3 regions of the Staphylococcus lugdunensis genome follow, and region 2 is predicted to be linked to each of the others. Evidence: a T-box and tRNA genes for the amino acid it is inferred to sense, from the RefSeq annotation. Region 2 holds a T-box; the other regions hold tRNA genes.

Region 1 (4,109 bases), 1.1 Mb from region 2:
TTTGTCACCGGCAGTCAACTTAGAGTGCCCAACTAAATGATGGCAACTAAGCTTAAGGGTTGCGCTCGTTGCGGGACTTAACCCAACATCTCACGACACGAGCTGACGACAACCATGCACCACCTGTCACTTTGTCCCCCGAAGGGGAAGACTCTATCTCTAGAGCGGTCAAAGGATGTCAAGATTTGGTAAGGTTCTTCGCGTTGCTTCGAATTAAACCACATGCTCCACCGCTTGTGCGGGTCCCCGTCAATTCCTTTGAGTTTCAACCTTGCGGTCGTACTCCCCAGGCGGAGTGCTTAATGCGTTAGCTGCAGCACTAAGGGGCGGAAACCCCCTAACACTTAGCACTCATCGTTTACGGCGTGGACTACCAGGGTATCTAATCCTGTTTGATCCCCACGCTTTCGCACATCAGCGTCAGTTACAGACCAGAAAGTCGCCTTCGCCACTGGTGTTCCTCCATATCTCTGCGCATTTCACCGCTACACATGGAATTCCACTTTCCTCTTCTGCACTCAAGTTTTCCAGTTTCCAATGACCCTCCACGGTTGAGCCGTGGGCTTTCACATCAGACTTAAAAAACCGCCTACGCGCGCTTTACGCCCAATAATTCCGGATAACGCTTGCCACCTACGTATTACCGCGGCTGCTGGCACGTAGTTAGCCGTGGCTTTCTGATTAGGTACCGTCAAGACGTGCACAGTTACTTACACGTTTGTTCTTCCCTAATAACAGAGTTTTACGATCCTAAGACCTTCATCACTCACGCGGCGTTGCTCCGTCAGGCTTTCGCCCATTGCGGAAGATTCCCTACTGCTGCCTCCCGTAGGAGTCTGGACCGTGTCTCAGTTCCAGTGTGGCCGATCACCCTCTCAGGTCGGCTACGTATCGTTGCCTTGGTAAGCCGTTACCTCACCAACTAGCTAATACGGCGCGGGTCCATCTATAAGTGATAGCAAAACCATCTTTCACTATTGAACCATGCGGTTCAACATATTATCCGGTATTAGCTCCGGTTTCCCGAAGTTGTCCCAGTCTTATAGGTAGGTTACCCACGTGTTACTCACCCGTCCGCCGCTAACGTCAAAGGAGCAAGCTCCTTATCTGTTCGCTCGACTTGCATGTATTAGGCACGCCGCCAGCGTTCATCCTGAGCCAGGATCAAACTCTCCATAAAAAATTATGATGTTTGATTAGCTCATAAATACTAATTAAATCTTTGTAACGTTTCGTTACATTATTGGAATTAACGTTGACATATTGTCATTCAGTTTTCAATGTTCATTTCTAAAAAATAATGGTGGAGACTAGCGGGATCGAACCGCTGACCTCCTGCGTGCAAAGCAGGCGCTCTCCCAGCTGAGCTAAGCCCCCATTTATTCAAGAAGTCGGGAAGACAGGATTCGAACCTGCGACCCCTTGGTCCCAAACCAAGTGCTCTACCAAGCTGAGCTACTTCCCGTATTAAATTATGTTTATAAAAAGCGCGCCCGATAGGAGTCGAACCCATAACCTCTTGATCCGTAGTCAAACGCTCTATCCAGTTGAGCTACGGGCGCTTTATAAAATGGTGCCGAGGACCGGAATCGAACCGGTACGGTGATCTCTCACCGCAGGATTTTAAGTCCTGTGCGTCTGCCAGTTCCGCCACCCCGGCAAAATAATGGAGCAGAAGACGGGATTCGAACCCGCGACCCCGACCTTGGCAAGGTCGTATTCTACCGCTGAACTACTTCTGCTTATATAAATCGTAATGAGCCATAGAGGATTCGAACCTCTGACCCTCTGATTAAAAGTCAGATGCTCTACCAACTGAGCTAATGGCTCAAAAGATGGTGCCGGCCAGAGGAATCGAACCCCCAACCTACTGATTACAAGTCAGTTGCTCTGCCAATTGAGCTAGGCCGGCTATTCAAATGGTGGAGAATGACGGGTTCGAACCGCCGACCCTCTGCTTGTAAGGCAGATGCTCTCCCAGCTGAGCTAATTCTCCGATTCATCATTGCCTGGCAACGTCCTACTCTAGCGGAACGTAAGTCCGACTACCATCGGCGCTAAGGAGCTTAACTTCTGTGTTCGGCATGGGAACAGGTGTGACCTCCTTGCCATTGTCACCAGACAAATAGCTTACTTTACTAATTTTACTAACTTTATTCAAACGTTTCAATAGTCAATTTTACACTTTGTTTAAAATTGATTTACATTGCGTTTAAATTTCACGTCCATGAAATTGACGACTTTTATATGTTACAACACATCATTAGTCATGTCAATTGTTTTTTATATATTTTTTCATGATATATCATTCATCATTTTTTCTCTTTGACACTCGATAAATGTTATCATATCTGCACGTTAAAATCTATTCTTTTTTTATATATTTTTTCTTCACAACTAAGATTATTAATTTAAGTGCGATATGAATTGTATATTTAAAATGCCCAAAGCTTAATTTGCTTCGGGCATTTATTTCGTATATTCGATTATCAGTGTCGTACTTGTATTTTGTACAAATCTGTTGCTATCATTTATTTTTGTCGCATATATGGGAATAATAGTACATCACGAATAGATGGTGAATCTGTTAATAACATCACAAGTCTATCAATTCCGATTCCTAATCCACCTGTTGGCGGCATACCATATTCTAATGCTTCAATGAAATCTTCATCCATTTCATGTGCTTCATCATTACCTTGTGCTTTTTCTACTAATTGTGCTTCAAAGCGTTCTCTTTGATCGATTGGGTCATTTAGTTCTGTGAAGGCATTTGCATGTTCTCTTCCAACAATAAATAGTTCAAAACGATCTGTAAATCTTGGGTCTTCCGGATTTTTCTTCGCTAATGGTGATATTTCGATTGGATGTCCATAAATGAATGTTGGTTGAATAAGTGTTTCTTCAACTTTTTGTTCAAAGAACTCATTCAAGATATGTCCATACTTCATGTTTTCTTTAATTTCAATACCGTGTTCTTTAGCTAATGCTATTGCTTCTTCGTCTGATTTTACTTGATAGAAATCTACACCTGTAGCTTCTTTAACTGCATCTACAATATGCAATCTTGTCCAAGATGATTCTAAATCGATTTCTTCTCCATTGTATTGAACTTTTGCTGAGCCAAATACTTCTTGTGCAATATGGCGAATGAGTGATTCTGTTAAATCCATAATATCGTGGAAATCTGCATATGCTTCATAAAGTTCAATCATTGTAAACTCTGGGTTATGTCGAGTTGAGACACCTTCGTTACGGAACACACGACCTATTTCATATACTTTTTCTAAGCCACCTACAATAAGACGTTTTAAATGTAATTCAATAGCTATTCGCATATATAAAGTTGCATCTAAGGCATTATGATGTGTTACAAATGGACGTGCAGCAGCTCCACCAGGTATTTGATGCATCATTGGTGTTTCTACTTCTAAAAATCCTTTATTATTTAAATAGTTACGCATTTCTTGAATGATTTTACTACGATGAATGAACGTTTGCGTACTTTCTTTGTTTGTAATTAAATCTAGATAACGTTGGCGATAGCGTTGTTCAATATCTTGTAAACCATGGAATTTATCAGGTAACGGACGTAATGCTTTAGATAATAAAGTGAAGGTTTTAGCTTTAACTGTTAATTCACCTGTATTCGTTTTAAACATAACACCATCAATACCAACAATGTCTCCAAGGTCAGCGATTTTCCAAATATCAAACTGTTCTTCTCCAACTTGATCTTTACGTACATATATTTGAATTTGACCTGACAAGTCTTGAATATGTGCAAAACCTGCTTTACCTTTACCACGTTTAGTCATTAAACGACCTGCGATGGTTACATGACTTTCTGCCTCTTTATCATGTAATTCCTCTTTAGAATATTGATCCCATGCTCCTTTTAAGTCATCAGCCATAGCTGTACGTTCGAAGCGTTTCCCAAAAGGATCAATACCTAAATCGATTAGTTCTTGTAGCTTTTGACGACGGACCTGCATTTGGTCATTCATTTCTTCTGACATTCTGCTCTCTCCTTTAAACTTCTTGTTTTTCTGTTGGTTGTTGCATAATTTCTTGTTGGAAATGTTGTAAGGTATAATCATTCCTTGTTC
Region 2 (4,109 bases):
GAAGGCACAGCGAAAAATACAATTACAGTGCCGTATAATGATTTAGATGCAGTCAAATTGGCATTTGAAAACTATGGTGATGATATTGCTGGTATAATCGTTGAACCAGTAGCTGGAAATATGGGAGTCGTCCCACCAGTTGATGGCTTTTTACAAGGTTTAAGAGATATTACGACTCAATATGGAGCGTTGCTTATTTTTGATGAAGTAATGACTGGTTTTCGTGTTGGATACCATTGTGCTCAAGGTTATTTTAATGTAATTCCTGATTTAACATGTTTAGGAAAAGTCATCGGCGGCGGTTTGCCAGTAGGAGCTTTCGGTGGTAAAAAAGAAATTATGGACCATATTGCTCCTGAAGGCGATATTTATCAAGCGGGAACCTTATCAGGTAATCCGTTGGCAATGACAAGCGGTTATGAAACGCTAAGTCAGCTAACCCCAACATCTTATGATTACTTCCAAGAATTAGGGGATTTATTAGAACAAGGATTGAAAGAGATCTTTGCTAAACATAATGTACCTATCACTGTTAACAGAGCTGGATCAATGATTGGCTATTTCTTAAACGATGGTCCTGTAACTAACTTTGAACAAGCAAATAACAGTGATTTAAAACTCTTTAGCCAAATGTATCGTGAAATGGCAAAAGAAGGGGTATTCTTGCCGCCATCACAATTTGAAGGTACATTTTTATCTACGGCACATACTAAAGACGACATAAAAACAACAATTCAAGCATTTGATACTGCTTTAAGTCGTATTGTATAATGAATTTAATAATATGAGGTTAGGACTTTCATACTGAGGATGTCTTAACCTCTTTTTAATGAAAGAAGGGTCATGATGAGAAGAATATGGCTTAATAATTTAATTCTTTTAACAACAGCAATCATCGTGAGCTTAATATTATATTTTGCACATGTACTGTTACCATTTATGTTTGGTCCTATTATTGCTGCTATAATTGTTGTTAAATTTTTAAAATTAAATGTAAAGTGGCCATTCTGGTTTAGCCAAGTCGGGCTGATTTTATTGGGTGTTCAAATAGGATCGACATTCACAACAGAAGTTATTAATGATATTAAAGATGACTGGACAACAATTATCATTGTTACTGTATTACTCATCGCATTATCTTTAATTATCGCATACTTTTTTAAAAAGATAGCACGTGTGAATACTGAAACTGCAATATTAAGTGTAATTCCTGGAGCACTTAGTCAAATGCTCATTATGGCAGAAGAGAATAAGAGGGCTAATATACTTGTTGTGAGTTTGACACAAACTTCACGTGTTATTTTCGTTGTCATTCTTGTACCGCTTATTTCTTATTTATTTAGTAGCAATCAAACAGCTACGCAAAGTATTAGTCATGCAAAGCCATTAACGCAGGTACTCCATTTTCCAGAGATTATATTGATAATCATGGCAATTGCACTTGTTTATTTTATAATGGCAAAAATCAACTTTCCTACTAAACAGTTATTAGCACCTATCATGGTATTGATTAGTTGGAATTTAATTACGCATATCACATTTACCTTAGATAATTATATTTTAGCATCAGCTCAAGTTATATACATGATAAGAATCGGATTGCAAATAGCTCAATTACTTGGTGATTTGAAAGGTCGTATTGCGATTGCAATCATTTATCAGAATGTATTATTAATTATCAGTGCTTTTATCATGGTTTATTTCGTTCATTTATTTACCAATGATTCTATAAATGAATTATTCTTAGGTGGTGCGCCTGGAGGTATGAGTCAAATTGTTATTGTGGCTATAGCTACAGGTGCTGATGTAGCAATGATTTCAAGTTTTCATATCTTTAGAATCTTCTTTATTTTATTCATAGTTGCACCGATTATTAGTTACTTATTGAAATTGAGTTTGAAAAGATATGACAAGAAATAAGAGTGGGGCATAAATTCCAAAATAATAGCACAGAGATGTTTTGACATAAATCATCTTTGTGCTTCTTTTATTATCAATACTTCGTATGGTATATCTGAGTTTTCATAGGTTGCTATCCAGTCAGCCCAAGTTGTCTTATGAATAAAATCTATAACATTATTGTACTAGATTGTTATCGTCATTTATGAACAGGTTTATGTGGACAATCTTTTAAATGAGCATCATACATCCCTGATGCTTCAAGGAATGAAAACACAGTAACAGGTCCCAAGAATTTGAAACCATATGACTTTAAATCTTTTGAAAGCTGTGTTGCTCGTTCATCTACAGTTATTCTGTCAGACGCATGCTTATAATGTAAGTCAATGGGGTGACCGCCAACGTATGACCATAGAAACTGACTAAAACTACCAAATTCTTTTTCAATGTCTAAATATCCTTTAGCCTGTGAAATGATTGCTTCTAATTTTTTGCGATTATGAACAATATTGGGAAAGCTCATTAGCTTATCAATATCGCTTTCAGTCATTTGTGCTACTCTTTGAGGCTCAAAATTATGAAATGCTTCACTGTATGCGTCTTTCTTTTTTAAAATAGTTAACCAGGAAAGTCCGGCATGTTGAGATTCTAGTGCCAGGAGCTTGAACAAGGCTTTACTATCATATAAAGGTTTTCCCCATACGTTATCATGATAATCTAAATAAATAGGATCTTTCGTGCTAAATGCGCACTCATTCATAAATATACCTCCAAGAGATTGACTTATAGCGATTTCCATTATACTATAATTAAGAAGCAAAATATATGTTTGGGAAGAGTAAGTATGAATGGTAATTCAGAGAGCATATGGTTGGTGAGAATATGCATAGCGTTCTTACTGAAGGTAGCCCACTAGATCTTTTATTGAACAGTAATATTAAGTAGATAAAAGCGTGTTTGAGCGTTAATCATAATTAAGTGCAAGAATTAAGTTTGATTTTATAGAACTTTTTTCTTGAATTTAGGTGGTACCACGGAAATTCCGTCCTATATATATTAGGACGGTTTTTTTATTTCAAGGAGGTCATTATTGATGAAAATGGAACCTAAATATAATCCGCGAGAAGTAGAATCAGGTAGATATGATGAATGGGTCAATAGCGGATATTTTAATACATCTACGGATAAGTCAAAAAAACCATATACGATTGTTATTCCACCACCAAATGTAACTGGGAAATTACACTTGGGACATGCTTGGGATACAACCTTACAAGATATCATTACACGTATGAAACGTATGCAAGGTTATGATACGTTATATCTACCTGGCATGGATCACGCTGGTATAGCTACACAAGCTAAAGTTGAAGCGAAACTTAATGAACAAGGCATCTCTAGACATGATATTGGAAGAGAAAAATTTTTAGAACAAGCTTGGGAATGGAAAGAAGAGTATGCCTCATTTATACGACAACAATGGGCTAAATTAGGACTAGGTTTAGATTATAGTCGTGAACGTTTTACCCTAGATGAAGGATTAAGTCAAGCTGTTAAAAAAGTTTTCGTTGATTTATATAATAAAGGTATCATATATCGTGGAGAACGTATTATAAATTGGGATCCTAAAGCACGTACAGCATTATCAGATATAGAGGTCATACATGAAGATGTTCAAGGGCATTTTTATCACTTTAAATATCCTTATGCTGATGGGGATGGTTACATTGAAATTGCTACAACCCGGCCGGAAACGATGTTAGGGGATACTGCGATTGTTGTAAACCCTAATGATGAACGTTATAAAGATGTTATAGGTAAAACTGTTATCTTGCCTATTGTTGGTCGAGAATTGCCAATTTTAGCAGATGAATATGTTGATACTGAATTTGGAAGTGGTGCTATGAAAGTTACTCCGGCTCACGATCCAAATGACTTTGAAATTGGTCAACGTCATCACCTAGATAGTATTATTGTGATGGATGAAACAGGTGCCATGAATGACCAAGCAGGAAAATACCAAGGGTTAGATCGTTTTGAATGTCGTAAGCAACTTGTAGAAGATTTAAAAGCATTAGATTTAGTAATTAAAATTGAAGATCATATGCATTCGGTAGGTCATTCAGAACGCTCCGGTGCAATAGTTGAACCATATTTATCCACACAATGGTTTGTAAAAATGAAACCATTAGCACAGCGCGCGTTAGACA
Region 3 (4,109 bases), 400 kb from region 2:
TATCGTTTTAATCGATGGGGGGACGCAGTAGGATAGGCGAAGCGTACGATTGGATTGTACGTCTAAGCAGTGAGACTGAGTGTTAGGTAAATCCGGCACTCATAAGGTCAAGCTGTGATGGGGAGAGGAAATTGTTTCCTTGAGTCGTTGATTTCACACTGCCAAGAAAAGCCTCTAGATAGATAACAGGTGCCCGTACCGCAAACCGACACAGGTAGTCAAGATGAGAATTCTAAGGTGAGCGAGCGAACTCTCGTTAAGGAACTCGGCAAAATGACCCCGTAACTTCGGGAGAAGGGGTGCTCTTTAGGGTGCAAGCCCAGAAGAGCCGCAGTGAATAGGCCCAAGCGACTGTTTATCAAAAACACAGGTCTCTGCTAAACCGTAAGGTGATGTATAGGGGCTGACGCCTGCCCGGTGCTGGAAGGTTAAGAGGAGTGGTTAGCTTCTGCGAAGCTACGAATCGAAGCCCCAGTAAACGGCGGCCGTAACTATAACGGTCCTAAGGTAGCGAAATTCCTTGTCGGGTAAGTTCCGACCCGCACGAAAGGCGTAACGATTTGGGCACTGTCTCAACGAGAGACTCGGTGAAATCATAGTACCTGTGAAGATGCAGGTTACCCGCGACAGGACGGAAAGACCCCGTGGAGCTTTACTGTAGCCTGATATTGAAATTCGGCACAGCTTGTACAGGATAGGTAGGAGCCATTGAAACGTGAGCGCTAGCTTACGTGGAGGCGCTGGTGGGATACTACCCTAGCTGTGTTGGCTTTCTAACCCGCACCACTTATCGTGGTGGGAGACAGTGTCAGGCGGGCAGTTTGACTGGGGCGGTCGCCTCCTAAAAGGTAACGGAGGCGCTCAAAGGTTCCCTCAGAATGGTTGGAAATCATTCATAGAGTGTAAAGGCATAAGGGAGCTTGACTGCGAGACCTACAAGTCGAGCAGGGTCGAAAGACGGACTTAGTGATCCGGTGGTTCCGCATGGAAGGGCCATCGCTCAACGGATAAAAGCTACCCCGGGGATAACAGGCTTATCTCCCCCAAGAGTTCACATCGACGGGGAGGTTTGGCACCTCGATGTCGGCTCATCGCATCCTGGGGCTGTAGTCGGTCCCAAGGGTTGGGCTGTTCGCCCATTAAAGCGGTACGCGAGCTGGGTTCAGAACGTCGTGAGACAGTTCGGTCCCTATCCGTCGTGGGCGTAGGAAATTTGAGAGGAGCTGTCCTTAGTACGAGAGGACCGGGATGGACATACCTCTGGTGTACCAGTTGTCGTGCCAACGGCATAGCTGGGTAGCTATGTATGGACGGGATAAGTGCTGAAAGCATCTAAGCATGAAGCCCCCCTCAAGATGAGATTTCCCAACTTCGGTTATAAGATCCCTCAAAGATGATGAGGTTAATAGGTTCGAGGTGGAAGCGTGGCGACACGTGGAGCTGACGAATACTAATCGATCGAAGACTTAATCAAATATATGTTTTGCGACGCAAAATCAATTTTACTTACTATCTAGTTTTGAATGTATAACATTCACTTGTCTGGTGATAATGGCAAGGAGGTCACACCTGTTCCCATGCCGAACACAGAAGTTAAGCTCCTTAGCGCCGATGGTAGTCGGACTTACGTTCCGCTAGAGTAGGACGTTGCCAGGCAAGTTATATTAATCCACAGTAGCTCAGTGGTAGAGCTATCGGCTGTTAACCGATCGGTCGTAGGTTCGAGTCCTACCTGTGGAGCCATGGCTCCTTGGTCAAGCGGTTAAGACACCGCCCTTTCACGGCGGTAACACGGGTTCGAGTCCCGTAGGAGTCATTATTTTATGGAGAATTAGCTCAGTTGGGAGAGCATCTGCCTTACAAGCAGAGGGTCGGCGGTTCGAACCCGTCATTCTCCACCATTTTAAATATAAGTCGGAGGGGTAGCGAAGTGGCTAAACGCGGCGGACTGTAAATCCGCTCCTTCGGGTTCGGCAGTTCGAATCTGCCCCCCTCCACCATTTTATGGGCTATAGCCAAGCGGTAAGGCAACGGACTTTGACTCCGTCACGCGCTGGTTCGAATCCAGCTAGCCCAGCCATTAGAGCCATTAGCTCAGTTGGTAGAGCATCTGACTTTTAATCAGAGGGTCAGAGGTTCGAATCCTCTATGGCTCATTGTTTGCACTTTCTCTCAGGAAAGTGCTTTTTTTATTTTTATCAAAAATTTTGACATAAATTATAGTGTTCATATGACAGTTATTATAATGATTGGTATAATTAATATCATGAAATTGAAACCGGAGGAGATGTCATGGATTTTTCTAATTTTTTTAGTAATCTAAGTACTTTAAAAATTATAACAAGCGTACTTGACTTGATTATTGTTTGGTACGTTCTCTATCTTCTCATTACTGTCTTTAAAGGAACTAAAGCGATTCAACTGCTCAAAGGTATAGTTGTTATTGTCATCTTTCAACAAATTAGTAAAGTGCTTAATTTGACAGCAACTTCTAAGTTGTTTGACATTGTCATTCAATGGGGAGTACTTGCCCTTATTGTTATCTTCCAGCCTGAAATAAGACGTGCACTTGAACAATTAGGTAGAGGAAGTTTGTTTAAACGCTATACTAATACTTACAGTCGTGATGAAGAGAAATTAATAGAAGCTGTTTCGAAAGCTGTGCAATATATGGCTAAAAGACGTATAGGCGCTTTGATTGTTTTTGAAAAAGAAACAGGCTTACAGGATTATATTGAAACGGGAATTCCTTTAGATTCAGATATTTCACAAGAGCTATTAACGAATGTGTTTATTCCTAATACTCCGTTGCATGATGGTGCAATGATTATTCAGGGAACTAAAATTGCCAGTGCTGCAAGTTATTTACCATTATCTGATAGCGCAAAAATATCTAAAAGTTTAGGTACAAGACATCGTGCTGCAGTCGGAATTTCTGAAGTTTCTGATGCTTTCACCGTGATTGTATCTGAAGAGACGGGGTCTATTTCAGTTACTTTTGATGGAAAGTTGAGACGAGATATTTCAAATGAAGTATTTGAAGAACTACTAGCTGAACATTGGTTTGGCTCACACTTTCAAAAGAAGGGTGTGAAATGACATGTTAGAAAATAAATGGGGCTTACGTTTTGTAGCATTTATATTGGCACTATTTTTCTATTTATCTGTGAATAATGTATTTGGAAATATTTTTAGTAACAATGACTTATCTCAAAATTCATCCAAGACGATTGAAGATGTACCTGTTCAAGTAATTTATAATACAAAAAATTTGCATGTAACTAAAGCACCAGACACAGTTGATGTAACGATTTCAGGACCTCAATCTAAATTGCTTAAAATTGAGAACGCAGATGATATTAAAGTTGCAGTAGATTTGTCTAAAGCAAGAGCAGGTAATTATAAAGAAGATTATGTGGTAAAGGGATTAAGCAATGATATTAATTATAATGTGAAGCCTAAGCAAGCACATGTAACTTTAGAAGACAAAGTGACGCGTACAATGCATGTCACGCCTGATATTAGTAATAACGATATTGCTGGTAACTATAAAGTAAGCGAAGAAAAGGTATCTCCTGAAACTGTGAAGGTTACAGGTGGTAAAGAACAGTTAAATCAAATTGCTTATTTAAAGGCAACATTTAGAAATGCCAATAAAATTGATAAAGATACAACAGATATTGCTGACATAGCGGCTTTTGATAAACAATTAAATAAATTAAATGTTACAATTCAACCAGACAGCGCTAAATTAAGTGTAAAGGTTAAGCCGTATTCTAAAAAAGTTAAAGTAAATGTTAAAACGGTTGGATCTTTACCAAATAATGCAAAAGTACAGAACATCAAACTTGATGATGATGAAGTCGAACTATTTGGCAACCGAGATGATTTAGCAAATATCAAAGAAGTTACAGCTGAAATAGATTTAGATGATGTTAAAGAAAATACGAGTCAGACCGTGAAATTTAAATTGCCTGATCATGTGTCGAAACTTGACCCGAGTGAAACAAACGCAGAAATTACAATAAATTAATAAAAAGTAGAGGAGTATTTTTGATGGGGAAATATTTTGGTACAGATGGAGTAAGAGGTATTGCAAATAAAGAATT

What was found. The T-box of region 2 lies ahead of AL499_RS00700 (valine--tRNA ligase). A T-box ahead of a tRNA ligase gene usually reads a tRNA of that ligase, here a tRNA-Val.
Region 1: it encodes a tRNA-Val, which carries the amino acid that the T-box ahead of AL499_RS00700 (valine--tRNA ligase) is inferred to sense. The anticodon was not compared.
Region 3: it encodes a tRNA-Val, which carries the amino acid that the T-box ahead of AL499_RS00700 (valine--tRNA ligase) is inferred to sense. The anticodon was not compared.

Annotation. Positions count from the first base shown of each region.
Region 1 covers NZ_CP014022.1:1,245,841-1,249,949, forward strand. Annotated here, with positions in the region: rRNA gene AL499_RS05875 (16S ribosomal RNA) at 1-1,180, opposite strand, end outside; tRNA gene AL499_RS05880 (tRNA-Ala) at 1,302-1,377, opposite strand; tRNA gene AL499_RS05885 (tRNA-Pro) at 1,392-1,465, opposite strand; tRNA gene AL499_RS05890 (tRNA-Arg) at 1,489-1,562, opposite strand; tRNA gene AL499_RS05895 (tRNA-Leu) at 1,572-1,660, opposite strand; tRNA gene AL499_RS05900 (tRNA-Gly) at 1,668-1,742, opposite strand; tRNA gene AL499_RS05905 (tRNA-Lys) at 1,758-1,830, opposite strand; tRNA gene AL499_RS05910 (tRNA-Thr) at 1,837-1,912, opposite strand; tRNA gene AL499_RS05915 (tRNA-Val) at 1,921-1,996, opposite strand; rRNA gene rrf (5S ribosomal RNA) at 2,008-2,122, opposite strand; gene lysS (lysine--tRNA ligase) at 2,532-4,019, opposite strand.
Region 2 covers NZ_CP014022.1:141,779-145,887, forward strand. Annotated here, with positions in the region: gene hemL (glutamate-1-semialdehyde 2,1-aminomutase) at 1-771, shown strand, start outside; gene AL499_RS00690 (AbrB family transcriptional regulator) at 847-1,920, shown strand; gene AL499_RS00695 (DNA-3-methyladenine glycosylase I) at 2,099-2,659, opposite strand; T-box leader at 2,716-2,952, shown strand; gene AL499_RS00700 (valine--tRNA ligase) at 2,993-4,109, shown strand, end outside.
Region 3 covers NZ_CP014022.1:2,315,627-2,319,735, forward strand. Annotated here, with positions in the region: rRNA gene AL499_RS10780 (23S ribosomal RNA) at 1-1,474, shown strand, start outside; rRNA gene rrf (5S ribosomal RNA) at 1,542-1,656, shown strand; tRNA gene AL499_RS10790 (tRNA-Asn) at 1,669-1,743, shown strand; tRNA gene AL499_RS10795 (tRNA-Glu) at 1,745-1,816, shown strand; tRNA gene AL499_RS10800 (tRNA-Val) at 1,826-1,901, shown strand; tRNA gene AL499_RS10805 (tRNA-Tyr) at 1,917-2,000, shown strand; tRNA gene AL499_RS10810 (tRNA-Gln) at 2,006-2,080, shown strand; tRNA gene AL499_RS10815 (tRNA-Lys) at 2,084-2,156, shown strand; gene cdaA (diadenylate cyclase CdaA) at 2,293-3,099, shown strand; gene AL499_RS10825 (CdaR family protein) at 3,101-4,033, shown strand; gene glmM (phosphoglucosamine mutase) at 4,057-4,109, shown strand, end outside.